DNA from 3 places in the Cupriavidus sp. SS-3 genome. Region 3 is predicted to be linked to each of the others. Evidence: predicted binding sites of a transcription regulator. Region 3 holds the regulator's gene; each other region holds the start of a gene.
What was found. Region 3 encodes sigma-54, which starts transcription at its own class of promoters, with help from an activator protein. Its sites were predicted from a motif close to TGGCANGNAANCTGCTTT; they were not measured.

Region 1 (9,623 bases), on a different contig from region 3:
GTAGACCTCGCTGTCTTCCTCGACGTCGGAGAACACGCAGACATCGGCCAGCCGGGCCAGCGGCGAGCCGCTGTGGGTCAGCGCCAGCAGGCCGGCGCCGCTGCTGCGTGCCAGCGTGGCGGCGGTCAGCATGTCCCAGGTGCGGCCGCTGTTGGAGACCAGCACGGCCACGTCGCCGGGGCCCAGCAGCGCCGCCGACATGCTGAACACGTGCGGGTCGGCATAGGCGACGGTCGGCATGCCCAGGCGGAAGAACTTGTGCTGCAGGTCGAGCGCGACGATGCCGGAGTTGCCGCAGCCGTAGAACTCGATGCGGCGCGCGCCGGCGAGCAGCCGGATGCCATGCTCGATCTGGTCGGCCGACAGGGCGTTGCGCACGCTCATCAGCGTGGCAATGGTGCGGTCGAACACCTTGCCGGCGATGTCCGCCGGACGGTCGTCGGCGGCCACATCCTGGTGCACGAAGGGCGTGCCGCCACCGACGTTCTGCGCGAACTGCAGCTTGAATTCGCGGAAGCCATCGTAGCCCAGCGCCGCGCAGAAGCGCGCGATGGTGGGTTGCGACACGCCGGCGCGCTCGGCCAGTTCCGGCATCGACAGCCGGATCACGGCGGCGCCGTGGCGGGCGACATAGTCGGCCAGGCGGCGTTCTGAAGGACGAAGGGTGTCGTAGACGGCAAGGATGCGGTCGCGCATGAAGGCAGTGTCGGCGTGGAAAGGATATGTAGAGATTCTACAATGATTGGCGCCGCATCTTGCCCGAAATGCGGCGGGGCTGGCGCTTGGGGTTTGCCCTGACTCCGGCATTTTCTGCGCGATTTTTCTGCGTGGTCGTAATGACGAGCGGCGGGCGCTGGGTATAATGGCGCCCGAATTGTAGAAAATCTACAGGATTCGGCGCCGTGGCGCGCCGAATCGCCATGCCTCATTCCGCCCACAAGGACCGTCACGCCATGCCTTCTGCCGTCCATGCCGAGCTTCAGGCCGTTACCGACCGCATCGTTGCGCGCAGCCGCGCCAGCCGTGCCGCCTACCTTGCGCGCTGCGAGCGCGCGCAGGCGGAACTGGGGCCGCTGCGCGGCATGTCCTGCGCCAACCTGGCGCACGGCTTTGCCGCGCTGCCGGCCAGCGACAAGCTGAAGCTGCGCGTCGAGCATGCGCCCAACCTGGGCATCGTCACCGCGTACAACGACATGCTGTCGGCGCACCAGCCCTACGAGCGCTATCCCGCCGTGATCCGCGAGGCCGCGCGCGCGGTCGGCGCGGTGGCGCAGGTGGCGGGCGGCGTGCCGGCGATGTGCGACGGCATCACGCAAGGCAACGCCGGCATGGAGCTGTCGCTGTTCTCGCGCGATGCGATTGCCATGGGCACCGCGGTGGCGCTGTCGCACAACACCTTCGATGCGGCGCTGATGCTGGGCGTGTGCGACAAGATCGTGCCGGGGCTGCTGATGGGCGCGCTGCAATTCGGCCACCTGCCGATGGTGTTCGTGCCCGCGGGCCCGATGGCCAGCGGGCTGCCCAACAAGGAGAAGGCGCGCGTGCGCCAGCTCTACGCCACCGGCCAGGTGGGGCGCGAGGCCTTGCTGGAGGCCGAATGCCAGGCCTATCACGGCGCCGGCACCTGCACCTTCTACGGCACCGCCAACAGCAACCAGTTTCTGATGGAAGTGATGGGGCTGCACCTGCCGGGCGCGGCCTTCGTCCATCCGGACAGCGGCCTGCGCGATGCGCTGACGGCCGCGGCCGCACAGCGCGCGATTGCGCTGCGCGCGCGCGGCGACAGCTACCTGCCGCTGGCGCGCATCGTCGACGAACGTGCCATCGCCAACGCCATGGTCGGCCTGCTGGCCACCGGCGGCTCCACCAACCACACCATCCACCTGGTGGCGATCGCGCGCGCCGCCGGCATCGTCATCGACTGGAATGATTTCGACCTGCTGTCGCGCATCACGCCGCTGCTGGCGCGCGTCTATCCCAATGGCTCGGCCGATGTGAACCATTTCCATGCCGCCGGCGGGGCCGGCTTCGTGATCCGCGAGCTGCTGCAGGCCGGGCTGCTGCACGAGGACGTGCAGACCGTGGCCGGCCCGGGCCTGGCCCGTTACGCGCAGGAGCCGGTGATGACGGACGGCGTGCTGCACTGGCGCGACGGCGCCGCAAAGAGCGGCGACCCGCAGGTGCTGGCGACTGCGGGCGCGCCGTTCTCCGCCGAGGGCGGCCTGCGGCTGATGCAGGGCAACCTGGGCCGCGGCGTGATCAAGGTCTCGGCCGTGGCGCCCGAGCACCGCGTGGTCGAAGCCCCGGTGCGGGTGTTCGATTCGCAGGAGGCGCTGCAGGCGGCGTTCGACGCTGGCGAACTGGGCGGCGACCTGGTGGCGGTGGTGCGTTTCCAGGGGCCGAATGCCAACGGCATGCCGGAACTGCACCGGTTGACACCCGTGCTGGGCGCACTGCAGGACGCCGGCCACAAGGTGGCGCTGGTGACCGACGGCCGCATGTCCGGTGCTTCGGGCAAGGTGCCGGCGGTGATCCACGTCGGCCCCGAGGCGCTGGCCGGCGGCGCGCTGGCGCGCGTGCGTGACGGAGACCGCATCCGGGTCGACGCTGTCGCCGGCACGCTGCAATGGCTGGGCGACGAGGCCGAATTCGCGGCGCGGGCGCCGGTACTCGCGCCTGCCGACCGGTTCGCGCAGTTCAGCCTGGGGCGCGGCCTGTTCGGCCTGTTCCGGCGCCACGCACGGATCGCGGAAGAGGGCGGCAGCGCACTCGACCTGTCCGAACTGGATGCCGACGCCGCCGGCGCCGACGGCCGTACCGCCGAGCTGCGATCCGTCGCACAATAACCGGACCAGGACAGGCAGGCAACCGACAAGGATGGCAACACCATCCGATACCAAGACCGACGGAGCAGACATGATCTATATCCTGATGGGCGTTTCCGGCAGCGGCAAGACCACGGTCGGCCAGTTGCTGGCGCAGCGGCTGGGCTGCGGCTTCCATGACGCCGACGACTTCCACAGCGACGCCAACAAGGCCAAGATGCACGCCGGCATCCCGCTGACCGACGATGACCGCTGGCCCTGGCTGGCGGCAATGCGCGCGGCCATCGACACTGCCCGGGCCGAAGGCCGCACCCATGTGTTCACCTGCTCGGCGCTGCGCCAGGCTTACCGCGACCGGCTGACCCCGCCCGATGGCGGCGTGACCTTCGTGTTCATGAAGGGGGATGCCGCGCTGATCGGCCAGCGCCTGTCCGCGCGCACCGAGCATTTCTTCAATCCGGAGCTGCTGCAAAGCCAGTTCGATACGCTGGAAGTGCCCGGCGACGCGCTGGCCCTCGACATCCGCCAGCCACCGGAAGCGCTGGTCGACACCATCCTGCGCGCCACCGTGCGGCAGGACGCCAGCGCGCCGCGCTGACCGCTGCCCCGTGCCCGGAGGGGCATGGTCCCGGGCGGACTTCCCGACTTTCCATGGATCGCAACCACGGCCGCCGGCCTCACCGGCGGCCGTTTTTTGCGTGCGCTGGCAGGCATCTTGCTAGCTTCGCTTCGGTGTCCGGGCGGCGCGGCTGCGGTGGCACGGGCGGCCCGCCGGCCGCCTTGCGGCTTTCGCCGGCACGGGTATGCTGGAAGGGCCAGTGACTCGACGGCATCACCGCGGCTTGCGCCAACCGGCGCGGCCGCGCGGCAGGGCAGGACAGCCAGGGCAACCAGGGCGGCCGGCAGCGGCGCCCGCGACATGGAGGAGCGGCCATCATGGCGGCGCGGTATTTCGACGAGATGCTGGACTGGCGCGACAACAGTGCGCCAGCGCTGATCCACGCGGGACAGACCTTGCCTGAGGGGGCGGTCCGCCCGCACTACCGGCATTTCGCCGAATGGCTGGCGCGCCAGACCGAAAGCACCATGGCCAACAAGCGCGCCGAGGCCGACCTGGTGTTCCGGCGCGTGGGCATCACCTTCGCCGTCTACGGCGACAAGGACGAAGCCAACAGCGGTACCGAGCGCACCATTCCGTTCGACGTGGTCCCGCGCATTTTCCCCGCGAGCGAATGGGCGCTGCTGGAAAAAGGCCTGCGCCAGCGCGTGGCCGCGCTGAACCGCTTCATCCACGACATCTACCACGGCCAGGACATCATCCGCGCCGGCGTGATTCCGCCCGACCAGATCTACAACAACGCCCAGTACCGGCCCGAGATGCTCGGCGTCAGCGTGCCGCATGACGTCTATGCGCATGTCGCCGGCATCGACGTGGTGCGCGCCGGCGAGGGCGAGTTCTACGTGCTGGAAGACAACCTGCGGGTGCCGTCGGGCGTGTCGTACATGCTCGAGAACCGCAAGATGATGATGCGTTTGTTCCCGGACCTGTTCGCGCGCAACCGCGTGGCGCCGGTGGCGCACTACCCCGACCTGCTGCTCGACATGCTGCGCGGGGTCTCGCCGCAGGCGATCGCCGATCCCACCGTGGTGGTGCTGACGCCGGGCATGTACAACTCGGCGTACTTCGAGCACGCCTTCCTGGCGCAGCAGATGGGGGTGGAGCTGGTCGAAGGCAGCGATCTCTTCGTCGAGGACAACCACCTGTTCATGCGCACCACGCAGGGTCCGCAGCGCATCGACGTGATCTACCGGCGCGTCGACGACGATTTCCTCGACCCGCTTGCGTTCCGCCCCGATTCCGCGCTCGGCGCCGCGGGGCTGCTGTCGGTCTACCGCGCCGGCAACGTGACCATCTGCAATGCGATCGGCACCGGCGTGGCCGACGACAAGTCGATCTATCCTTATGTGCCGGACATGATCCGCTTCTACCTGGGCGAAGAGGCCATCCTGAGCAACGTGCCGACCTACATGTGCCGGCGCGCCGAGGACCTGCAGTACGTGCTGGACCATATGGCCGAACTGGTGGTCAAGGAAACCCACGGGGCCGGTGGCTACGGCATGCTGGTCGGCCCGGCGGCGGCGCGCGCCGAGATCGATGCCTTCCGCGAGGTGGTCCGCTCCAGGCCGGAGCAGTACATCGCGCAGCCCACGCTGGCGCTGTCGACCTGCCCGACCTATGTCGAGGCCGGCATCGCGCCGCGCCATATCGACCTGCGCCCGTTCGTGCTGTCGGGCAAGGAGGTGCGCATGGTACCGGGCGGGCTGACGCGCGTGGCGCTGCGCGAGGGCTCGCTGGTGGTGAATTCCTCGCAGGGTGGCGGCACCAAGGACACCTGGGTGCTGGAACGATGAACGCCGATTCGGGAGAGCCCGCATGCTGAGCCGCACCGCCGACCACCTGTTCTGGATGGCCCGCTACACCGAGCGCGCGGAGAACACCGCGCGCATGCTCGACGTCAACTACCAGACCTCGCTGCTGCCGCAATCGGCCGAGGTGGCCGAGCAGGGCTGGTGGGCCATGCTCGATATCTCGGAGCTGACCGACGTCTTCGACCACAAGTACGGCCTGCTGTCTCGCGACGATGTGATCGATTTCATGGTGCGCGACATGACCAATGCCTCGTCGATCATGAGCTGCCTGCGCGCGGCGCGCGAGAACGCGCGCGCGGTGCGCGGCTCGCTCACCACCGAGGTCTGGGAGACCGTCAACACCACCTGGCTGGAGGTGCAGCGCCTGATTGCCGACGGTGTGCTCAAGGAAGATCCGGCGCGCTTCTTCGAATGGGTCAAGTTCCGCTCGCACCTGGCGCGCGGGGTGCAGTTCGGCACCATGCTCAAGGATGATGCCTTCCATTTCATGCGGCTGGGCACTTTCCTGGAGCGCGCCGACAATACCGCGCGCATCCTCGACGTCAAGTTCCAGGCGTCGTCCGGCGCGGAGGGCGCAGAGGGGGGGAATGGCGGGCAGGCCCAGGCCAATCCCGACCCGGGCGCCCACAACGATTTCTACCACTGGGCGGCGATCCTGCGCTCGGTGTCGGGCTTCGAGGTCTACCGCAAGGTCTACCGCGCGGTCATCACGCCGCAGCGCGTGGCCGAACTGCTGATCCTGCGCCCCGACATGCCGCGCTCGCTGGTGTCGAGCATGGACGAGGTGGTGGCCATCCTGCATACGGTGCGCAACCAGCATTCGGCGGAAACCGAGCGCCAGGCTGGTAAACTCCACGCCGACCTGAAGTACGCGCGCATCGACGATATCTTTGCCGTCGGCCTGCATGCGTACCTGACCAGCTTCCTGGAGCGCATCGGCGATCTCGGCAACGGCATCAGCCGGGACTTCCTGGTGCCGCTGCAGGCGGCCTGAGCCGGGCAGCCGGCAAGCCCCCGTGCCGCCGCGCCCTGATACCGTGAAATACAAGATCCACCACCATACCGTCTACCGCTACACCGAACCGGTGCGGCGCAGCGTGCACGAAGTGCGGCTGCAGCCGCGCTCGGGTCCGCTGCAGACCGTTGACTACTGGCAGCTGTCGACGCCCGGCAACCCGTCGGCGGCGCGCGACGGCTTCGGCAACATCGTGCACAACTTCACGGTGGCCGGGCCCGCCAGCACCATCGCCATCGAGGCCAGCGGCGAGGTCGAAGTGCTGCCGCCGCACGGCGAGCTCGACCGCGACGGCCACCATGCGTTCTGCGATGCGCCGCCGGACGGTGAGGCGCGGGTCTCGCCGCTGTACTTCCTCGGCAGCACGCCGCTGACCACGGCGCCGGCGCCGATGCGGGCGTTTGCCGCGCCGTTCCTGGCGGCGGGGCACGACATCGATGCGCTGCTGGCGCTGGCGCTTGGCATCGGCGAGCGCGTGCGCTACAAGCCCAACACCACCGATGTCGGCACTTCAGCGGCGGAGGCTTTCGCGCTGGGCAGCGGGGTGTGCCAGGACCAGGCGCAGGTGATGGTGGCGGCGTGCCGGGCGCTGGGCATTCCGGCGCGCTATGTCAGCGGATATTTCTACGACCCGGCCGCCACCGAACTGGCCAGCCACGCCTGGGCCGACGTGTGCCTGGACCCGGCCGGCGAAATCTGGTGCAGCATCGACATCACGCACGGCTGCCTGACCGACGAGCGCCATATCCGGCTGGCGGTGGGGCGCGATTACGCGTCGGCGGCACCAGTGCGGGGCATCCTGGACGGCGGCGCCGGCGAGACGCTGGAAGTCAATGTAACAATCACGCCACTTTCGACCTGATTAGGTGCTTGCTTCCAGACGCGGCGCCGTGCCGGTGCACGGGCGCTAGAATCCAGAGTGATGCAGGCCACTGCCGGTCCATGCCGGCCGCCACCAAGAACACCAAGACAAATCATGACGTATTGTGTAGCCATGCGGCTGGATGCCGGCCTGGTATTCCTGTCCGACTCCCGCACCAATGCCGGAGTAGACGCCATATCCACCGCGCGCAAGATGACGGTGTTCGAGGAGCCCGGCGACCGGGTGATGGTGCTGATGACCGCCGGCAACCTGGCCATCAGCCAGTCGGTGCGCCAGATCCTGATCGAGGACCATGACGAGAAGCGTTCGCTATGGACCGCGCGCGACATGTTCGAGGCCGCCTCGATCGTCGGCGAGGCGGTGCGCCAGGTGCACCGGCGCGACGCCCACGCGCTGCGCGACGCCGGCATAGAGTTCAATGTCAGCCTGGTCTTCGGCGGCCAGGTGCGCGGCGAGCGGGTGCGGCTGTTCAATGTCTACGCGGCCGGCAACTTCGTCGAGGCCACGCCCGAGAACTGCTACTTCCAGATCGGCGAGGCCAAGTACGGCAAGCCCATCGTCGACCGCGTCGTGCACCCGTCGCTGCCGCTGGCCGAAGGGGCCAAGTGCGCGCTGATTTCGATGGACTCGACGCTGAAGTCGAATATCTCGGTGGGCCTGCCGCTGGACCTGCTGGTCTATGAGGCGGATTCGCTGCAGGTGACCCGCTTCGTCAACATCGACGAGCGCAACGCCTATTTCCGCATGATCCGCGACACCTGGGGCCATCGCCTGCGCCAGGTCTTCGGCGAGATCCACAACCCGGAATGGGATCCGGCCGCGCCCGCGGAATTCTCGCTGGCGCGCTCCGGCGAGGCCGACCGCTGGGCCCAGCCGGTGCGGGCCCGGCGCGTGCATCCGCGCAAGCCGGACTGAGGGCGGCAGGCATGCGCGAGATCATCCATTTCTCCCACGCCAACGGCTTTCCGGTGACGACCTATCGCAAGCTGTTCGGCGAACTGGACGGCGAGTTCGAGTTCCGCGCCGTGGACCGCTACGGGCACAAGCCGGAATTCCCGGTGACACGCGGCTGGCCGCACCTGGTGGAAGAGTTGCTGGGCGACATCGACCGCCAGTACCGCGAGCCGGTGTGGCTGGTGGGCCATTCGCTGGGCGGCTTCCTGTCGCTGATGGCGGCGCTGCGCCGGCCGGACCGGGTGCGCGGCGTGGTCATGCTGGACTCGCCGATCATCGCCGGCTGGCGCGCGTCCCTGCTGAAGACCGCCCAGATGCTGGGCATCGATGAAAAGCCGGGCCCGGCGGCGGTGACCAGGAACCGGCGCACGCACTGGCCGGACGCCGAGGCGGTGTGGGAACACTTCCGCGCCAAGCCCAACTTCGCCGTATGGGACCACGAGGTGCTGCGCGACTACGCCATCCACGGCACCGAGCCCACCGGCAAGGACAACGAGCGCCGGCTGCGCTTCGACCGCGAGGTCGAATACTGGATCTACCGCACGCTGCCGACCAGCCTCGGGCGCAAGGTCGCGCGCGGCGCGCCGGTGCCGGTCGGTTTTGTCGCCGGCACGCGCTCGCGCGAGGTGCGCCAGTGCGGCCTGGGAGCGACGCGCCGGCTGGTCGGGCCCAACCTGCGCTTTATCGAAGGCGGCCACCTGTACCCGATGGAGCGGCCCGGGCAGACCGCGCAACTGGTGCGCGAACTGATCGGCGCGATGCGCGAGCAGGGGCGCTGAGCCGGCGTGCGTCGCATGCGCCGCAGCGCGCCCGCGCCTTGGAAATCGGCACGCCGGAGACAGGCTGCTGTCACAATTTCCGGGTCGGCGGGGAACGGGCTCTCATGTATAATCCCGATTTCCCCGGCAAGCTCGGTTTATGACCAAATTCGTCTTCGTCACCGGTGGCGTCGTCTCTTCTCTCGGCAAGGGCATCGCTGCTGCCTCGCTCGCGGCCATTCTTGAGTCGCGCGGCCTCAAAGTCACCCTCCTCAAGCTCGATCCCTACATCAACGTCGATCCCGGCACGATGAGCCCTTTCCAGCATGGCGAGGTGTTTGTCACGGAAGACGGTGCGGAAACCGACCTCGATCTCGGCCACTACGAGCGTTTCGTCTCGGCCAAGATGCGCAAGTCGAACAACTTCACCACCGGCCAGATCTACGAATCGGTGATCCGCAAGGAGCGCCGCGGCGAATACCTGGGCAAGACCGTGCAGGTGATCCCGCATATCACCAACGAGATCCAGGCCTTCGTCGAGAAGGGCGCGGCCGCGTCGCACGACGGCAAGGCCGACGTGGCGCTGGTGGAAATCGGCGGCACCGTGGGTGACATCGAGTCGCTGCCGTTCCTGGAAGCCGCGCGCCAGATGAGCCTGCGCATGGGCCGCAACCACTGCGCCTTCGTGCACCTGACGCTGGTGCCGTTCATTGCCAGCGCCGGCGAGCTGAAGACCAAGCCGACCCAGCACTCGGTGC
Region 2 (9,623 bases), on a different contig from region 3:
CGTGGATCGCGCTGCTGGCGTTGTGCCAGTAACCCCGACCACCGCCGCTACCACGGCGCGGCGGAGGTCGAACTCGCAACAAGCAGGGCCACTGTGTAACCAACCCGCACAATGTATGTATTGCGCCACATTGAGGAGTGGCGCAGCGGGTAGAATCGCGCCTTCCGTGCCCTTTGCATCCTCCCTATAACAATGAGCTCCCGCCCGTCGCGCCTGCCGTGCATCGACGCCCTCAAAGCCGTCAGTTCGCAACTGATCGTCCTGCACCACCTCGCCTTCTATGGACCGATGTCCGACGCCGCCTACCAACTGGCGCCGGGGCTGGTGGACTGGCTCTATGACTACGCCCGCATCGCGGTACAGGTGTTCCTGGTGATCAGCGGCTTCCTGGCGGCGCGCAGCCTGGCGCCCGACGGACGGCTGGAGATCCGCCAGCACCCGCTGTCGCTGCTGTGGCGCCGTTACCAGAAACTGGTGGTGCCGTTTGCCGCGGCGATCCTGCTCAGCATTGCCGGCGCCGCCGTGGCGCGGCACTGGATGACGCATGACTCGATCCCGGCGTCGCCCACGCTGGGGCAGTTGCTCGCGCACCTGACGCTGCTCCATGACATCGTCGACGTCGACGCCTTGTCGGCCGGGGTCTGGTACGTGGCCATCGACCTGCAATTGTTCGCGCTGCTGCTGGGCACGCTGTGGGCCGCGCGGGCGGTGTCGCGCGGCAGGGCGGCGGCGGGCGTGGCGGTCAGCATCGGCCTGGTCGCGCTTGCGGGCGTGGCATCGCTGTTCTGGTTCAACCGCGATGCCGCTTGGGATATCTGGGCCGTGTATTTCTTCGGTGCCTATGGCTTGGGCACGCTGGCCTACTGGGCGTCCGCCCCCGGCCGGCCGCTGCTGCCGCTGGCGCTGCTCGGCGCGGTGGCGCTGGGCGCGCTGCTGCTGGACTTCCGGCTGCGCATTGCCGTGGCGCTGGCCACCGCGCTGCTGCTGGCGCTGGCGCGCCGCGGCGAATGGCTGGAACGCTGGCCGCGCGCGCGCGTGGTGGGCTACTTCGGGCGCATTTCCTATTCCGTGTTCCTGGTTCATTTCCCGGTGTGCCTGGTGGTCAATGCGCTGGTGTCGCATCTGGCACCGGGGCAGCCGGTGCTGAACGCTCTGGGCATGGCGGCGGCCTGGGCCCTGAGCAATGTGGCGGGGGCCTTGTTCTACCGCTTCGTCGAAAGCGCGCAGCCGCTCGCGGCACTGCGGGCGTTGCTGGGCGGCCGCGGTGACGCGGCAGGCGATTCGGGCCCGGGCTCGGCGAGCCGCCCGACCATGTAACCCTTGCAACCATAGCCGCGTGCCGTACGTGTAGCGCGCTTGCGTTACGTGGACGCCCGCGGCATCGGGGCGGTGCATGCAAGCGGCCGGCGTGGTGCCGTCGGCACGCCGGGCGTGCATGGCCCTGCCGTGGACTTGCGTTGGACGCCACACACAGTGGCGCAACGCTGGCGTAAACGGGCATTGGGTGATGGCACAAAGGTTGCCTAGTATGGAATCGTAAACCTGACCGATTGGTCAGGATTCCATCGGGAACCGAGGGTGTCATGTCCGACCATATCGTCCTGACTTCGCACGCGCGGCGCGACAAGCCGGCGGAGCCGATCCACTGGGGCGCCGCCACGGCGGCGGAGCGCGGACCGGTGATTGCCAGCCTGGGCAATCCGGCGCAGCGCAATGTGATCGGCACCCACGCCGGCGCCTACGCCATCTACCGTGCGCTGGCGGTCGCCTCCGGCACACTGCAGCGCGACCACCGTCCCGACCTGACCGATACCGCGCCCGCCGAGGCCATCGGCCCGCATCCGCAGTGGGGCGACCCGGACAAGATCGTCTCGCTCGACCCGTGGGGGCACCTGGTCTCCACCGTCTTTGCCGACCGCATCGCCGCCGGCGTCGATATCCGCCCGACCATCGCGGTGACGCGCGCGCACATCAACATGCCGGAACTGGTTTCGGCCATCGCCGCGGGCCGGCTAAAGCCAGACGGCGACCTGTTGCATGCCAATGGCGACGTGCGCGTGACCAAGGCGGCGGTCGATCCGGTGTGGTACTTGCCCGGCATGGCGGCCCGCTTCGGCATCAAGGAAAGCGTGCTGCGCCGCAGCCTGTTCGAGCAGACCGGCGGCATGTTCCCGGAACTGGTGACGCGGCCGGACCTGAAGGTTTTCTTGCCGCCGATCGGCGGCATGACGCTGTATTTCTTCGGCGATGTCAGCCAGCTGGGCAAGCCCGAGACCCGCGTCGCCTGCCGCGTGCACGATGAATGCAACGGATCGGATGTGTTCGGGTCAGACATCTGTACCTGCCGGCCGTACCTGGCACACGGCATCGAGGTGTGCATCGAGATGGCGCAGCAGGGCGGTGTCGGGCTGGTGGTCTACAACCGCAAGGAGGGCCGCGCGCTGGGCGAGGTGACCAAGTTCCTGGTCTACAACGCCCGCAAGCGCCAGGTTGGCGGCGACCGCGCCGAGACTTATTTTGCCCGTACCGAATGCGTGGCGGGCGTGCAGGACATGCGTTTCCAGGAGCTGATGCCGGATGTGTTCCATTGGCTGGGAATCCGCCGCATCGACCGCTGGGCGTCGATGAGCAACATGAAGCATGGCGCGCTGGTGGCGCAGGGCATCGAGGTGGTCGAGCAGGTGGCGATCCCCGAGGCGCTGATCCCCGCCGACGCCCGTGTCGAGATCGACGCCAAGGTGGCCGCCGGCTACTTCACGCACTACACGCCGCCGGATGCGAACGAACTGGCCCTGGCAAAGGGCAGGGGGTTGAACGAATGACGAGGTATCCCGAGGACAGTGCCAACGAGCGCCCTGGCAACGGCTGGCTGAGCCCGGTGCCCGAAGGGCATCCCGCGGCGGCGCTGCTGTGCGCCGAGGCGGTGCGCACCCATTGCGCGGCGATCACCGAACACGTGGCCAGCGGCGCGTCCGAGCTCTTCACCTGGCACCCGGACCGCGTGCATGCGATTGCCGATTACGTCGCCAGCACCATCCGGCAGCGCTATCCGGACCTGCAGGTGCCGTATCACAGCCGCTGGCGCCATTTCGAAAGCGGCGCGGGCGACCAGCGCACGGACCGCTGGCAGGTGCTGTGCGAGCGCGCCGCGCTGAGCGGGCCCGAACACCGCGAGGAGCGCGCCCGCATCGGGATCGATCTGGTGATCCCCAGCGTGCTGCTGGATGCGGGCGCCGGCCCGGAATGGCGCTACCGCGATCCGGCCAGCGACCTGGTGCTGACGCGTTCGGAAGGACTGGGCGCGGCCAGCTTCGACCTGTTCGCGCGCGGCGGCTTTTCCGCGGCGCCGGGCGATCCGCTGCGCGCCGATGCCGAGCGCCTGCAGCGCATCGATGCCGACAGCATTGCCCATGCCTTCCAGGTCGCGCAGCACAACCCGCTGGTGGGCCTGGAAGGCCGCGCCGGGCTGCTGCGCCGGCTGGGCGAGGTGATGGACGCGACTCCGGCGCTGTTCGGCCGGCCGGCGCGGCTGGGCAACCTCTATGACTACCTGAAGGCGCATGCCGTCGGCGGCCAGCTCGATGCCGGCTTCCTGCTGCGCACCTTGCTGGTGGGCCTCGGGCCGGTGTGGCCGGGGCGCATCGTGGTCGAGGGCGTGTCGCTGGGGGACTGCTGGCGCCATCCGGCGGCCCCGGGCGGGCTGGTGCCGTTCCACAAGCTGACCCAGTGGCTGACCTATTCGCTGCTGGAGCCGCTCGAGGACGCCGGCCTGACCGTGTCCGGCCTCGACGCGCTGACCGGCCTGCCCGAGTACCGCAACGGCGGGCTGCTGTACGACTTCGAGCTGATGGTGCCGCGCGATACCGGCTTTGCCGCCGAACCGCATGCGGTCGACGAGCCCGTCATCGTCGAATGGCGCGCGCTGACCGTCAGCGGCCTGGACCTGGTGGCCGATTGCGTGCGCCAGGCGCTGGGGCTGGAGGAAGCGCAGTTTCCGCTGGCGCGCGTGCTGGAAGGCGGCACCTGGGCGGCGGGGCGGCGCATCGCCGCCAAGCGCCGGCCCGGCGGCGCGCCGCCGTTTGCCATCACCAGCGACGGCACGGTGTTCTGAACGCGCCGCCCGCGCCGCGGGCGGCGTTGCAAGCAGGGAAGGCTTGTGCAACGTGGCTTCAGGAGCGTCACCATGAACGACATGACCGCTGTTCCCGCAGTCGAGGCGCGCGCGCCGGACCCCGCCGACCCTGCCAGCCTGTCCGGCGTGATGGTGGTCGACCATCCGCTGGTGCAGCACAAGGTCACGCTGGTGCGCAGCGAGGAGACCACCACCGACAACTTCCGCCGCCTGGTGCGGGAGATCAGCCAGCTGCTGACCTACGAGGCCACGCGCGACCTGGCCATGGAAACCATCGCCATCCGCACGCCGATCGCGGCCACGCAGTCGCGCGTGCTGTCCGGCAAGAAGCTGTGCCTGGTATCGATCCTGCGCGCGGGCAACGGCTTTATCGATGGCATGCTCGACCTGCTGCCGGCGGCGCGCGTCGGCCATATCGGCCTGTACCGCGATCCCGAGACGCTGGAGCCGATCGAGTATTACTTCAAGATGCCCGAGGACATCCAGGAGCGCATGGTAATCGTGGTCGACCCGATGCTGGCCACCGGCAATTCGGCCATCGCGGCGCTGAACCGGCTGAAGGAGGCCGGTGTCACCACCATGAAGTATGTGTGCCTGATCGCCTCGCGCCCGGGCCTGCGCGCGCTGCGCAGCGCGCATCCGGACGTCGGCATCGTCACCGCGGCCATCGACGACACCCTCAACGAGCACGGCTATATCGTGCCCGGCCTGGGCGACGCCGGCGACCGCCTGTACGGCACGCGCTGATGGACCCGCGCGCCGGCCTTGCGCCGACACTGCGCGCGCCGCCCCGGCGCGCGGCGGCGTGCGGCCGCATCCGGCAGGAGAACCAGGCCATGATCCTGCGCGCGGCCGAGCACGTGTTCGCGCGCGCCGGGTTTGCCGGCGCCACCATGGCGGAGATCGCCATGCGCGCCGGCGTGCCCAAGTCGAACCTGCATTACTACTTCCGCACCAAGCAGGCGCTGTACCGCGCGGTGCTGGCGCACACGCTGCAGCTGTGGCTGTCGGAGGCCGATGTGATCCGCGCCGAGCTGCCGCCGCAGGTGGCGCTGGAGCAGTACATCCGCGCCAAGATGCGGCTCTCGGCCAGCCATCCCGATGCATCGCGGGTGTTCGCCAACGAGTTGCTGCACGGCGCGCCCGAGATCGGCGAGGTGCTGCGCCATGCCCTGCGTGAACTGGTGTCGCGCAAGGCCGCGGTGGTGCAGCAGTGGATCGACCGCGGCCAGATGGCGCCGGTCGATCCGCAGCACCTGTTCTTCACCATCTGGGCCGCCACCCAGACCTACGCGGACTTTGAATCGCAGGTCTGCGCGGTGCTGGGGATCAGCCGGCTGAAGCCGCAGGATTATGCGCACGCCACCGAGCACGTGGTGGTGATGCTGCTGCGCGGCTGCGGCCTGGCGCCGGTGCCGCTGGCCTGAGATCCCACGCCCGTACCCATACCGGATACCACGACACGACCCATGCTCGACCTGATCCTGCGGCATTGCAACCTGCCCGACGGGCGCACCGGCATCGACATCGGCATCGCCGACGGGCACATCGCCGCAGTCGAGCCGGCCCTGGCGGCGCGCGCGGGCGAAGAGATCGACGCCGCCGGCCAGCTGGTCACGCCTCCGTTCGTCGATGCGCACTTCCATATGGACTCGACGCTGTCGTACGGGCTGCCGCGCGTGAACCAGTCGGGCACGCTGCTGGAAGGCATTGCGCTGTGGGGCGAACTGAAGCCGCTGCTGACGCAGGAGGCCATCGTCGAGCGCGCGCTTGCCTATTGCGACTGGGCCGTGGCGCGCGGGCTGCTGGCGATCCGCTCGCATGTGGATGTATGCGATCCGCGCCTGCTGGCGGTGGAGGCGCTGCTGCACGTGCGCGAACGCGTGCGGCCATACCTGGACCTGCAGCTGGTGGCGTTTCCGCAGGACGGCGTGCTGCGCGCGCCCGGCGCGCTGGCCAGCCTGAAGCGCGCGCTGGAGCTGGGAGTCGACGTGGTCGGCGGCATTCCGCATTTCGAGCGCACCATGGCGCAGGGGGCGGAGTCGGTGCGGCTGCTGTGCGAGCTGGCGGCCGAACGCGGCCTGCGCGTCGACATGCATTGCGACGAAAGCGACGATCCGCTGTCGCGCCATATCGAGACGCTGGCCAGCGAAACCGTGCGGCTGGGCCTGCAGGGCAGGGTGGCGGGATCGCACCTGACCTCGATGCATTCGATGGACAACTACTACGTGTCCAAGCTGATCCCGCTGATGCGCGAGGCCGGCGTGGCGGCGATTGCCAATCCGCTGATCAACATCACCCTGCAGGGGCGGCATGATACTTACCCCCGGCGCCGCGGCATGACGCGTGTGCCCGAGCTGATGGCGGCCGGCGTGCCGGTGGCTTTCGGCCACGATTGCGTGATGGATCCGTGGTATGGCCTGGGTTCCGGCGACATGCTGGAAGTGGCGCACATGGGGCTGCATGTCGCGCAAATGACCGGGCAGGAGGCGATGCGGGCCTGCTTCGACGCGGTCACCGCCGCGCCGGCGCGCATCCTGGGGCTGGACGGCTATGGCCTGGCGCCAGGCTGCCGCGCGGACCTGGTGCTGCTGCAGGCGCGCGATCCGGTCGAGGCGATCCGGCTGCGCGCCACGCGGCTGCGCGTGCTGCGCGCCGGCAAGACCATTGCCACCATGCCGGCGGCGACGGCGGCGCTGGCGCTGCCGGGACGGCCGACGGAGGTGGATTTCCGGCGCGCCGGCGGTGCGGCATAGCGCGCACAAAGTTTTTTGCGGTCGGGTGTTGACAGTGCAGCCAGCACTCGGCATAATTTCGTTCTTCGCATCGCAGCAGTAATGCAGCGAAACGAAGCCCAGATGGCGGAATTGGTAGACGCACTAGGTTCAGGTCCTAGCGGTGGCAACACTGTGGAGGTTCGAGTCCTCTTCTGGGCACCAAAATTCGGAAAGGCTCGCGCAAGCGAGCCTTTTTTCGTTTCAGGCCATGCTCCATGGCAACCACGTCCGCGCCAGCGGGCTTTTTTTCGTCCGGAGTTTCTGATCTGGCTGGCGCAGTAGTTCAGCGTGCCGGCATCCCCTCCAGGTCCTGCGCCTCGCGCACGCAGTTGCGTCCCTCCGCCTTGGCGCGGTACATGGCCGCGTCGGCCGCGCCGAACAGGCGCTGCCAGTGGCTGGCGCCGCCATGGCCGACGGCGACGCCAAAGCTGGCGGTTACGCCAAGCCGCGTGGTGCCCGACAGGTAGACCGGCCGCGACGCAATGGCCGCGCGCAGCGTTTCGGCCAGCGCCGCGGCTTCGCCGGGCCGGCCGTGCGGCAGCCACAGCGCAAACTCCTCGCCGCCGAAGCGGGCCAGCACGGCCTCGGCCGGCACCAGCGCGCGCATCTGCGCGGCGATATTGCGCAACACCTGGTCGCCGGCCGCATGGCCGTGGCGGTCATTGATCTGCTTGAAGCGGTCGACGTCGATCAGCACCAGGCTGGCGTGCTCGTGCGCGCCGTACCGGGCCGCCATCAGTTCCAGCGCGCGCCGGTTCAGCAGGCCGGTGAGGCTGTCGGTGCGGGCCTGCTGCTCCAGCTGCGCGGTCAGCGCGGCGCGCTCGCGCAACTTGCGGCGCAGGATGTCGATGGCATCGAACAGGCGCCGCATCTCGGCCGCCTGGCCCATGCGCCTGGCCTGCGCGGCAGCCTCGGATGGCGCGGTCTCGGGCCGCTGGCCGCGGCCCTCGGCCAGCGCGATCACCTCGGCCCGCGCGCGCAGCAGCGGCAGGAACACCGCGCGCCGGGCGAACACCAGCATGTAGCCCAGCACCGCCAGGATCAGCGCCGAGGTGCCGCACGCGGCCGCGAGCCGGCGCAGCGCGCGCTCGCGCGTGCTGGTGAAATGCGCCACCACCTCGTCCAGGAACACGCTGCGCAGCCGCTCCAGCGGCTCAAGCGTAGGCACGTAGCGGTTGGTCAGTTCGGTGGGCGTCATCGAGTAGTTGCCCGAGATGCGCCCCTGCGCGACCAGGCTGTCGACCATGGCCACGCCGCGGCCGAAGAACTGGTGGCCGGCGTCGGCATAGGCCTGTTCCAGCGCCGGCGCGGCGCCGAACATGTTGTACGCCGGCCCGGCCAGTTGCCATAGCGCCAGCAGCCGTCCGCGCGAGCGCGTCGCGTCGACCAGGCTCTGCACCGGCATCGGTTGGCGCGCCGCCACCGGCGCCATGATCTGCGATGCCATGCGCCCGGCGTACTCGCGCAGGTCGCCCAGCATCTTGCCGGTCAGCGCGGGTGCGGCCAGGCCGCCATCGCAAACGGAAAGCTCGCGCACCTGCCAGGCGATGGCGGGCTGCAGCGCGTCGACGACCTCGAACATGCTTTCGATGGCGTGGCGGATCTCGTCCATGTCGCGCTGCTGCGGCGCGCGCGCGGCAAGTTCGTCGATCTCGGCGCGCGCCCGCGCCAGGCGCTCGCGCACGCGCTCGACCATCAGCGGTGGCGGGTGATGGCTGTGCAAGCCGAAGGGGGCCGGCGGCGGCGCCGACAGCCGCGCCAGCGCCGCGTCGCTGCGGGCGCGAAACGCCTGCAGGCGCTCGCGCGCCGCGCTGTGGGGCGAGGGCGGTTCGCCCAGCACGCTGTTGGCCGGGCCGCGTTCGGCGGACAGCGTGTTGGCGGCGTCGAGCACCTCGCGGTACGCCGAGATGTCGTACAGGTTCTGCCGGGCCGCGGCGAACTCGCCGTACGAGGCGGCGATCACCAGCGCCGCCAGCACCACCGTGCACAGGCCGCCCACCGTGGTCGCCAGCGCCAGCTTGCGCTGCAGGCTGCGGCGCGGTCCGTTGCCGGCGGTCAGGGCAGTGCGGTTGCCGGGATCAAGCTGTCGGGCGCGTTGCCGCAGGGCCATGCTGTCTCCACCCGGCTGCCAGTGGCCGGGCCATGCGTGAAATTTCTGTCAATCCCGACATTATTGACGAAAAGGCCGCGGTGCCTGTCCAAATCTTCCGCGATTCGCGCGGAGGACCCCGGCGCCGGCCGCTGCCCGGAAGGTTTTCACGTGCGCGCGCAGCCGAACATACGCGGCTAACGCCGGCGGGGCATTTGACCTATGCTCAAGCTCATCGGGCAGGCATTTATAACGTCCCGAAGGTGGTTGCCATGACTGTGGTCTTGTCATCATCGAGAGCGAGGGAGGCGGGGACGAACCCCGGATGGCACAGCTGTGCCGCGCATCCCGGCATCGTCCACCATCACCTGCATTACTGCGCCCTGCTGGCCATGCTGATGTGTGCGCTGGCCCACGCAGACGAAGCCTTGCCGGATTTCCACGGCGTTTCGGCCGCTGATCCGCCGCTGCAGGCAAGCCTGGCGCAAGCCGCTCCGGCGGAGCCGGCGCAGGTTGCCGGCCAGCCGGACGACGGCTCCGAGGCGAGCGGCTGGATGGTGCAGCCGCTGGAGCCGGTGGTCGTCGAATACGCGGCGGTGCCGACGCAATCCTCATCCCCATCTTC
Region 3 (9,623 bases):
AGGTAGCGGGTCAGTTCAGGGATGAACTGCGCCGGCAGGTTGTCCACGCAGTAGTAGCCTGCATCTTCGAGGACGTTCAGTGCGACGGACTTGCCGGAACCGGATATGCCGGTGATGAGGATGATGCGCATAGCAACTGAAGCATAGCATCAGGTGCCGGCTGCGTCATGACAGCAGTTTGACAGCAGAAAAAATGGCGAACCGCCCGGTTCGCCATTTAGGTCGCCATTTCGCCGGTGGTGGCGCTCAGGCTGCCTTCGACAGGCATTCCTTCATGTAGGCCTTGTATTCATCGCCCTTCTTGCCCTTGCCAGACTTGCTGCAGGCAGCCATCTTGTCCTGCTGGGTCTTGGGCGCGCCGGACTTCGACAGGCATTCCTTCATGAACGCCTTGCGTTCGTCGCCCTTCTTGCCGGAGGCCTGCGCATTGCAAGCCTTCATCTTGTCCTGCTGGGTGTTGGCCGCGGGCTTGTCCGGATTGGCCGGGGTGGCAGGCGTGGCCGGCACGGCAGGCGTTGCCGGGGCCGCGGCCGACGGCTTGGCCGGCGTAGCAGGGGTGGCCGGCGTGGCGGTCTGCGCAAAGGCGCTGGCTGCGAACAGCGGGGTCACTAACGCGCACACTGCAATCAGGGTCTTCATGCTTGCTCTCCTCGGGGGTGGACAACCTTATCGCCGCGCGCCGGGGTCGGCGTTGCAGCTTCCGCAACGGGCGTGATGCCCATTACAGCACAAAACGGAGCATGCCTGAGAAACGTTGACGAGCGCTTGCCACGCCGTTGTAAGCAATTGAAAACCGCGGCGGACGGTGGCTTACAGCAGCCGGCCCTGGCCGCGCGAGACCGCATCGGCCTGCATCGCGGCGCGCTGGCGGTCCATGAAGTCGCGCAGCGTGTCGATGCCGCGCAGGCGCAGGATGGTGTTGCGCACGGCGGCCTCGACCAGCACGGCAAGGTTGCGGCCGGCCGCCACCTGGATCTTGACCATGTGGATGGGAAGCCCGAGCACGTCCAGGTACTGCGAATCCAGCGGCAGCCGCTCGAATTCGCCGTCGTTGCGCCGCACCAGCTGCACCACCAGCTTGATCTTCATCTTCCGCCGCACCGCGGTCTCGCCGAAGATGGTCTTGATGTCGAGCAGCCCCAGGCCGCGCACTTCCAGCAGGTTCTGCAGCAGCGGGGGGCAGCGGCCTTCGATGAAATCCGGCCCCAGCCGGACGAAATCGACGGCGTCGTCGGCCACCAGCCCGTGGCCGCGCGAGATCAGTTCCAGGCCCAGTTCGCTCTTGCCGAGGCCCGACTCGCCCATGATCAGCACGCCCATGCCGAGGATGTCGAGGAACACCCCGTGCATGGTCACGCGCGGCGCCGAGATGCGCGACAGGTACAGGCGCAGGTGGTCGATCACCGCGGCGGACGACACCGGCGTGGTGAACAGCGGCGTCGACGAGCGCGTGCAGCGCAGTTCCAGGTCCGGCGGCGGCTCCATGCCGTCGGCGATCACCAGGAACGGCGGCTCCAGCAGGATCAGTTCGCCCATCTGGCGCTTGCGCGTCTCGTCGTCGAGCCGCTGGTAGTACGTGATTTCGGGCTTGCCGAGGACCTGGATCCGGTTCGGGTGGATCAGGTTGAGGTGGCCCACCAGGTCTGCGGCGGAGGTCGCTTCGCGGGCGAATTCCACGTCAAAGGCGCGGTCCGCGCCCTCCAGGCCGGCGACCCACGAGAGTTTGAGGTCGGCTGCGTTGTCGTCGAAGATGGACTGGGAGGTGACGCCGGTGAGTTCCATGCGGTATGGCTGGTAAGGCGGTGTTCGAAGCGCGTGGCGCTTGCCCGGTCTGGTGCCGGCCCGCTCCGGGGGAGTCAGTGGATCAGGGATGCCATGCGATCAGCAGTTCGTGCACGGCATCGGGCGTGGGCAGGGTCGCCAGGCCCTCGCGCATGTCGCGATCCGACAGCAGTTGCGCGATCTCGGACAAAATTTCCAGGTGCTGCTGTGTGGCCTGTTCCGGCACCAGCAGGAAGATCAGCAGCGACACCGGCTTGCCGTCCGGCGATTCGAACGGAATCGGCTCGGCCAGGCGCATGAAGGCGGCAAGGGGCTGCTTCAGGCCCTTGATGCGCCCGTGCGGAATCGCCACGCCGGCGCCCAGTCCGGTCGAACCCAGCGACTCGCGCGCGAACAGGTTGTCGGTGACGATGGCGCGCGCCACGCCATGGTTGTTCTCGAAGAGGAGCCCGGCCTGCTCGAACACACGCTTCTTGCTGGTGACGCTGACGTCGAGGGTGATGTTGCCGGGTGGCAGCAATTTGGCCAAACGATTCATGGGCGATGCGCAGGATTTCAGTTAGCGGGCGGATCGTTCCGCCGGGCAGCGGCTGGCTCCCTGACCGCCGCCGGCGGAGGAGACGTCCGGCCCATTATAGAGCAGCGGCTACCCTTGCATTGTGCGGTGCAGCGCGAGCAGGCGCGGCCACGAGTTCTCTCTCTTTGTATGGCGCAGCATACACCTTGGCGCTGCGCTTGCGAACATTTCGGGCTTCCCTGCGTGGCAAGGTTTGCTCCGCTGCCACAGCCGGCACTGTGCCAGGGCGCAAAAAAGCCGCGCTTCGGCGCGGCTTGCCTGTGGAATCCTGGTTCAGCAGCCCTCTGCGGGGCTGCCGGGCACGGGTTTATTGCTGCATTTGCGCTGCGGCCATCTGGTACTTGACCGCTTCGCGGTCGTGGCCTTGCACGCGATCCTTGTAGCGAATCACCTGACGGTCCAGCTTGTCGACGAGTGCGTCGATCGCCGCATACAGGTCTTCGTGATGCGCCTCGACAAAGATGTCCTTGCCCTTTAGATGCAGATTGATTTCCGCGTACTGACGCCGGTCCTTTTCCTTGTGATTGTCGACAGAGAGCAGCACGCTAACGCCAATGACTTGATCGAAATGCCTGACGATTCGCTCCAGCTTCGTTTCCACGTACTCACGCAGAGGGGGCGTGATGTCCAGGTGGTGTCCACTGATCTTGAAGTTCATAGCGCTTCTCCTTCTGAAAGAGCCTCACCAGGCAGGCGGTGGGCTCGGCTACAAAGACTTGCGGAGATTCACTGCGGGGATCTTCAGGGCTTCGCGATATTTGGCAACGGTGCGGCGTGCGACAACGAAGCCTTGCTCACCCAGCAGTTCGGCGATGCGACTGTCGGAAAGGGGATTCCTCGGGTCTTCGGCTCCTATCAGTTGCTTGATCAAGGCGCGGATGGCCGTTGATGAAGCCGCGCCACCGGTTTCGGTGGACACGTGGCTGCCGAAGAAGTACTTCAGTTCGAAAGTACCCATCGGCGTGGCCATGTATTTATTGGTCGTCACCCGGGAGATGGTTGACTCGTGTAAACCCAGTGTATCGGCAATCTCCCGCAAAACCAAGGGGCGCATGGCGATTTCACCGTGGGTGAAAAAGTTCTTTTGACGCTCGACAATGGCTTGCGAGACACGCAGGATCGTGTCGAACCTTTGCTGGATGTTCTTGATCAGCCAGCGCGCCTCCTGCAGCTTTTGCTGCAGCCCCGCGGTGCCGGTCTCGCCCTTGGCGCCGCGCAGGATCTGGGCGTACATGTCGTTGATGCGCAGCCTCGGCATCACATCCGGATTGAGCTGCGCGACCCAGCCGCTGCCGCTTTTGCGCACGAATACGTCCGGCACGACGAAATCCGCCTCCGGCCGGCTGTACGCGTGGCCGGGGTAGGGGGCCAGCGAGCGGATCAGGTCGTGCGCGGCCTTCAGCGCGACTTCGTCGACCTGCAGCGCCTTCTTCAGCCGCGTGTAGTCGCGTACCGCAAGCAGTTCCAGATGATGGGTGACGATGGTCAGCGCCAGTTCGCGCTGCGGGTGGGTCAGGCGGCGCAATTGCAGCGCCAGGCATTCGGCGGCATTGCGTGCGCCGACGCCGGCCGGATCGAAGCTCTGCAGCAGCGTCAGGATGGCGTGGACTTCGTCGGGGTCGAACTCCAGCTCTTCGGGCAGCTCCGCGCAGATCTCTTCGAGCGAGGCGCTCAGGTAGCCGTCGTCGTCGAGCGATTCGATCAGGAAGATGGCGAGCCCCTTGTCGCGCGCCGAGATCTTCAGCGGTGTGAGTTGCTCCATCAGGTATTCGCGCAGCGTGGGCTCGGCATCGCGCAGCTGCATCGGCGTCTTTTCGTCCTCGTCGCCTTGCGGCCGGCGGGCGAAGTCGTCCAGGCTCCAGTCGCTGTTGCCGTAGTCGTCGCCGCTGCTGTTGTCGCCGTAGCTGTCATCGGCGGCGCCTTCGGCGCGGGCGTCGCCATTGCCCTGGGGCTCGGCGGGGGCGGGCGCGGGCGCGCTCTGTACGTTGACCGAGCCATCGGCCGCCACGCGCAGCGGGCTTTCGATCCAGTCGTTCTCCCGCTCGAGCAGCGGGTTTTCCGTCAGCGCCTGTTCGACTTCCTGCTGCAGTTCCAGCGTGGAAAGCTGCAGCAGCCGGATCGACTGTTGCAGCTGCGGGGTCAGTGCCAGGTGCTGGGAGAGGCGGAGCTGTAGCGACGGTTTCATGCGACCTATTTTATGCGCATCTTTCCGATGTTGGAACGGAAATTGCTATCGCTTATGCGCCGTGATCGCCGCTGACTCTCCCGCCGCGCAGCCATGGCTGCCCGTGCCGGGCAGCCGTCTTGTCACATGCGGAAGTTCTCGCCCAGGTAGACGCGCCGCACGGCGTCGTTGGCGATGATGTCTTCGGGCTGGCCCGCGGCCAGCACCGTGCCTTCGCTGATGATGTAGGCGTGGTCGCAGATGCCGAGCGTCTCGCGCACGTTGTGGTCGGTGATCAGCACGCCGATATTGCGCGCCTTGAGGAAGCTGACGATGCGCTGGATCTCGCCCACGGCGATCGGGTCCACGCCGGCGAAGGGTTCGTCGAGCAGGATGAAGCGCGGCGACGACGCCAGCGCGCGCGCGATTTCCACGCGGCGGCGCTCGCCGCCGGACAGCGACAGCGCCGGGTTGTTGCGCAGGTGCGCGATCTGCAGGTCGTCGAGCAGGGCATCGAGGCGGCGCTCGATCTCGGCCTTGGCCAGCGGCTTGCCCTTGTCCAGCTGCAGCTCCAGCACCGCGCGGATGTTCTCCTCGACGTTGAGCTTGCGGAACACCGAGGCTTCCTGCGGCAGGTACGACAGCCCCATGCGCGCGCGCTCGTGGATCGGCAGGCCGCTGATGTGGTCGCCGTCGAGCACGATATCGCCTTCGTCCAGTGCCACCAGGCCGACGATCATGTAGAACGACGTGGTCTTGCCCGCGCCGTTGGGGCCGAGCAGCCCGACCACCTCGCCGCTCTTCACATCGAGCGAGACGTCCTTGACCACCGTGCGCGAGCCATAGCGCTTCTTCAGGTGGCGCACGACCAGCGTGCTGCCGCCGGGCAGGACGGAGTTGGCTTCGACGACAGGCTTGTCGGCAATGGTGGCGGTATCGGTCATGGGTACGGTCAGGGTTTGTTGGCGGGCGCGGGCGCCGACTTCAGGTCCAGCGGCGAGCCGCCTGCGGTGCCGGACTTCTGGTCCTGGCGCGGCGACAGCACCGCGCGCACGCGGCCAGACGGGTTGGCCGCCGCGGCATCGCCGCTGCCGCCGCCCGCCGCGGTATAGAGTTCCTTGCGGCTGTCGTAGGTCAGCACCGCGCCGCGGATCTCGTCGAGCAGCTTGGCGCCCTGCAGCCGCGCCATGCGGGCATTGCCGATCAGCTTTGAGAATTCCTGCTTGCCGTCGTACTCGATGCGGTCGCCCCAGCCGTCGATGTATTCGTCGACACCCTCGCGCTTCTGGCGGATATAGGCCTGCCTGCCCGGCTTCGAGGTGGCCACGGCGAACTGGTAGCCCTCGGGGTCGGTGCGCAGCTCGGCGGCGTCGGACTTCAGGATCATGGTGCCCTTGGTCAGCACCACGTTGCCGGTCAGCGTATAGATCTGCTTGACGTCGTCATAGCTGGCGTTGTCCGCCTCCAGCACCATCGGCTTGTCGCGGTCCGCGCGCTCGGCTAGGGCAGGCTGGGCCAGCAGGCCGAAGGCCAGGGCCAGCGCGAGCAGGGCCGGGGCGGTGCGTCGACGGGACGATGTCGTCAGGGAAGCGGTCATGTTGGCAGGGTTGCTTGAGGGCGTCTGGATGCGTGGTGGTGCGGTTTGCGCGGACTTTGGCGCGTGCGCTGCAGGGCGGTGCCGGCCGGCACCGCATGCACGGCTGCGCCGGACCGGGACTCAGGATCCTGGCGCACGGCCCGGGGACGGCCCGGTGATGATGGTGCCGCGTACATTGCCGAGCAATTGTACTTCGCGGGTGACGTTATTGAAGATCAGTCCGTTGGCGGTCATGACCGAGGGCCCGCGCGTCAGCTTGACCGGCTTGTCGGTCTTGACGATGTCGTCATTGACCAGCAGCTGGAAATAACTCGACGCCGCGGTCAGCTGCGGATCCTTGGACGGGTCCTTGCCCTGCTGGCGCAGCACGTGGCCATTGCCGTACAGGTCGATCACCGTGCCTTCGGCGTTCATGCGGCCGATGTCGGCGCGCGCGGTCACCGGCGGGCGGTCCGGCTCGTAGGCGCGCATCGCGGGGCGCGTGACCTCGTAGGTCTGGTCGTCCTCGAAATGGACCATGCGCTCGCCGGTGAAGCGGATCTTGGTACTACCGTCGGGCGCCAGCTCGGTGGCCGAGAAGCGGTCCATGAAGTAGTCCGGCTCGTGCTTCTTGGTGGTCTGCGCGGCCTGGTCTTCCTTGGGGGAGTTGATCTGGACCAGCCAGAACGTGCTGCCCGCCACGATGGCCATCAGCAGCAGCGGCAGCAGCCGCATGACGATGCCGCTGAGGGAGGCGAGGAGTGCCTGCATGGTGTCCTTGGCGTTGTGCTGCTGGTGCCGTCGGTGGCGCGCCGGCTCAGATGACCTTGGCGCGGGTCAGGTCGTGGATATGCAGCGCGCCGGTCAGGCGCCCGTCGTCGTCCACCACCAGCAGCTGGTTGATGCGGTTGGCTTCCATCACCTGCACGGCTTCCACCGCCAGCTGGTCCTGGTTGACCACGTGCGGGTTGCGGTGCATGACCTCGCCGATCGGCACGGTCTTCCAGTCGCGCGGGGTTTCCAGCAGGCGGCGCAGGTCGCCGTCGGTGAACACGCCGATGGCGCGTCCGTCGGGATCGACCACCGCGGTCATGGCCATGCCCTTGCGCGTGATTTCCATCAGCGCCTGGGCCAGCGGCGTGCTTTCGCGCACCTCGGGCACGGCGTTGCCGGTGCGCATCACGTCGCGCACGTGGGTCAGCAGCTTGCGCCCGAGCGCCCCGCCGGGGTGCGAGCGGGCGAAGTCTTCCTCGCCGAAGCCGCGCGCATCCAGCACCGCCACCGCGAGCGCGTCGCCCAGCGCCAGCGCGGCGGTGGTGCTGGCGGTCGGCGCCAGGTTCAGCGGGCAGGCTTCCTTCTCGACCGCAGCGTCCAGATGGACGTCGGCCAGCTTGGCGAGGTTGGAGTCCGGGTTGCCGGTGACCGAGATCAGGCGCGCGCCGATGCGCTTGACGATCGGGATGATCGACAGCAGCTCGCCTGTCTCGCCGGAATTGGAGAAGGCGATCAGCACGTCGTCGCGCGTGACCATGCCGAGGTCGCCGTGGCTGGCTTCGGCCGGATGCACGAAGAACGCGGGGGTGCCGGTCGAGGCCAGCGTGGCCGCGACCTTGCGGCCGATATGGCCGGACTTGCCGATCCCGGAAACGACCACGCGCCCGGTGCATAGCAGGATCAGCTGCACGGCACGGGCAAAGTCGCCGTTCAGGCGGCCGGAAAGTGCGGAAACCGCATCGGCTTCAGTCTGGAGCGTGTCGCGGGCGAGCCTGAGTGCTCGATCCGCATCGAAATTGGCTATCATGGCGACGAAGTATACCAACGAATGCGACCGCACCTGAGCCGACCCTGGCGCGCGTCGTGCTCGCCCGTGCTCGCCGTATTTCCGCCGGCAGGGTGCCCGTGCCGGGTCGGCCGCGCGCCTCGCCGGTCACCCTGACCGCCTGATGCATTCTCCGCTGGAACTGACCTTGGTGCTGCTGGCCGCCGCCGTGTTCGGCGTGGTCGCGTTCCGCATGCTGCAGCTGCCGCCGATGCTGGGATACCTGGCCGTCGGCATCCTGATCGGGCCGCATGCGCTGGGGCTGGCCAGCGATACCGCGCAGACCAAGTACCTGGCCGAATTCGGCGTGGTCTTCCTGATGTTCTCGATCGGGCTGGAATTCAGCCTGGCCAAGCTGCGCGCGATGAAGCGGCTGGTATTCGGCCTGGGCGGCTCGCAGGTGGTGCTGTCGATGCTGGCGGTGGTGCCGGCCAGCTGGGCCTTCAACTGGCTGTTCCCGCTGTCGTGGCAGGCCTCGGTGGCGCTGGGCGGGGCCCTGGCGATGTCGTCCACCGCGATCGTGTCCAAGATGCTGTCCGAGCGCATGGAGCTGGAAAGCGAGCACGGGCGCAACATCATCAGCATCCTGTTGTTCCAGGACCTGGCGGTGGTGCCGCTGCTGATCGTGATTCCGGCGCTGTCGCGCGACCCGGGCGACCTGGTGATGGCGCTCGGACTGGCCACGCTCAAGATCGTGGTGGCGCTGGGCACGATCTTCTTCCTGGGCCAGCGCCTGATGAGCCGCTGGTTCCACGTGGTGGCGGCGCGCCGCTCGCAGGAACTGTTCATGCTGAACCTGCTGCTGGTGACGCTGGGCACGGCGGCGCTGACCGAGCGGCTGGGCCTATCGATGGCGCTGGGCGCCTTCATGGCGGGCATGCTGATCTCCGAGACGCCCTACCGCCACCAGGTGGAAGAAGACATCAAGCCGTTCCGCGACGTGCTGCTGGGCCTGTTCTTCGTCACCATCGGCATGCTGCTCAATATCCGCGTGGTGCTGGACCACGTATGGCTGGTGCTGGCGCTGCTGGTGGTGCCGGTGCTGTTCAAGCTGGTGCTGATCGCGGTGCTGGCGCGGGTCTTCGGCTCGCGCCAGGGCGTGGCCATCCGCACCGGGCTGGGGCTGGCGCAGGCGGGTGAGTTCGGCTTCGTGCTGCTGAACCAGATCGACGGCCTGAACCTGGTCGACCCGGTGCTGATCCAGGTGATCCTGGCGTCGATGCTGCTGTCGATGCTGGCCGCGCCCTTCCTGATCCAGTACAGCGACGCCATCGTGCTGCGCTTTGCCGCCAACGAATGGCTGATGCAGTCGCTCAACATGACCCGCATCGCCGCGCAGAGCCTGCAGACCGAGAAGCACGCCATCATCTGCGGCTTCGGCCGCAGCGGCCAGAACCTGGCGCACATGCTGGAGCGCGAGGGCATCAACTACGTGGCGCTCGACCTGGACCCCGACCGGGTGCGCGAGGCCGCCGCCGCGGGCGATACCGTGGTCTACGGCGACGCCGGCCGGCGCGAGGCGCTGATCGCGGCGGGCCTGCACCGCGCCGCGGCGCTGATCGTGACCTATGCCAACACGCCGTCGGCGCTGAAGGTGCTGCACCATGTGCAGGAGCTGGCGCCGGCGCTGCCGGTGATCGTGCGCACGGTCGACGATTCCGAGCTCGACACGCTGCAAAAGGCCGGCGCCACCGAGGTGGTGCCC

Region 1: U9J39_RS06935 (circularly permuted type 2 ATP-grasp protein) is a predicted target of sigma-54. The motif match lies at 3,530-3,547, and genes of this name have one in related genera.
Region 2: U9J39_RS16370 (GTP cyclohydrolase II) is a predicted target of sigma-54. The motif match lies at 1,509-1,526, and genes of this name have one in related genera.

What each region holds. Positions count from the first base shown of each region.
Region 1 is NZ_JAYLVT010000003.1:217,782-227,404, forward strand. It holds gene U9J39_RS06920 (MurR/RpiR family transcriptional regulator) at 1-696, opposite strand, end outside; gene edd (phosphogluconate dehydratase) at 954-2,846, shown strand; gene U9J39_RS06930 (gluconokinase) at 2,917-3,423, shown strand; gene U9J39_RS06935 (circularly permuted type 2 ATP-grasp protein) at 3,762-5,237, shown strand; gene U9J39_RS06940 (alpha-E domain-containing protein) at 5,260-6,249, shown strand; gene U9J39_RS06945 (transglutaminase family protein) at 6,293-7,132, shown strand; gene U9J39_RS06950 (peptidase) at 7,247-8,068, shown strand; gene U9J39_RS06955 (alpha/beta fold hydrolase) at 8,080-8,886, shown strand; gene U9J39_RS06960 (CTP synthase) at 9,026-9,623, shown strand, end outside.
Region 2 is NZ_JAYLVT010000009.1:244,320-253,942, reverse strand. It holds gene U9J39_RS16380 (hypothetical protein) at 1-32, shown strand, start outside; gene U9J39_RS16375 (acyltransferase family protein) at 193-1,317, shown strand; gene U9J39_RS16370 (GTP cyclohydrolase II) at 1,584-2,822, shown strand; gene U9J39_RS16365 (URC4/urg3 family protein) at 2,819-4,111, shown strand; gene upp (uracil phosphoribosyltransferase) at 4,184-4,879, shown strand; gene U9J39_RS16355 (TetR/AcrR family transcriptional regulator) at 4,879-5,559, shown strand; gene U9J39_RS16350 (amidohydrolase family protein) at 5,602-6,888, shown strand; tRNA gene U9J39_RS16345 (tRNA-Leu) at 6,985-7,071, shown strand; gene U9J39_RS16340 (GGDEF domain-containing protein) at 7,193-9,019, opposite strand; gene U9J39_RS16335 (hydrolase) at 9,271-9,623, shown strand, end outside.
Region 3 is NZ_JAYLVT010000005.1:198,695-208,317, reverse strand. It holds gene rapZ (RNase adapter RapZ) at 1-131, opposite strand, end outside; gene U9J39_RS10555 (PsiF family protein) at 247-639, opposite strand; gene hprK (HPr(Ser) kinase/phosphatase) at 811-1,782, opposite strand; gene U9J39_RS10545 (PTS sugar transporter subunit IIA) at 1,865-2,320, opposite strand; gene hpf (ribosome hibernation-promoting factor, HPF/YfiA family) at 2,667-3,017, opposite strand; gene U9J39_RS10535 (RNA polymerase factor sigma-54) at 3,066-4,544, opposite strand; gene lptB (LPS export ABC transporter ATP-binding protein) at 4,667-5,467, opposite strand; gene lptA (lipopolysaccharide transport periplasmic protein LptA) at 5,476-6,120, opposite strand; gene lptC (LPS export ABC transporter periplasmic protein LptC) at 6,241-6,870, opposite strand; gene U9J39_RS10515 (KpsF/GutQ family sugar-phosphate isomerase) at 6,917-7,900, opposite strand; gene U9J39_RS10510 (cation:proton antiporter domain-containing protein) at 8,043-9,623, shown strand, end outside.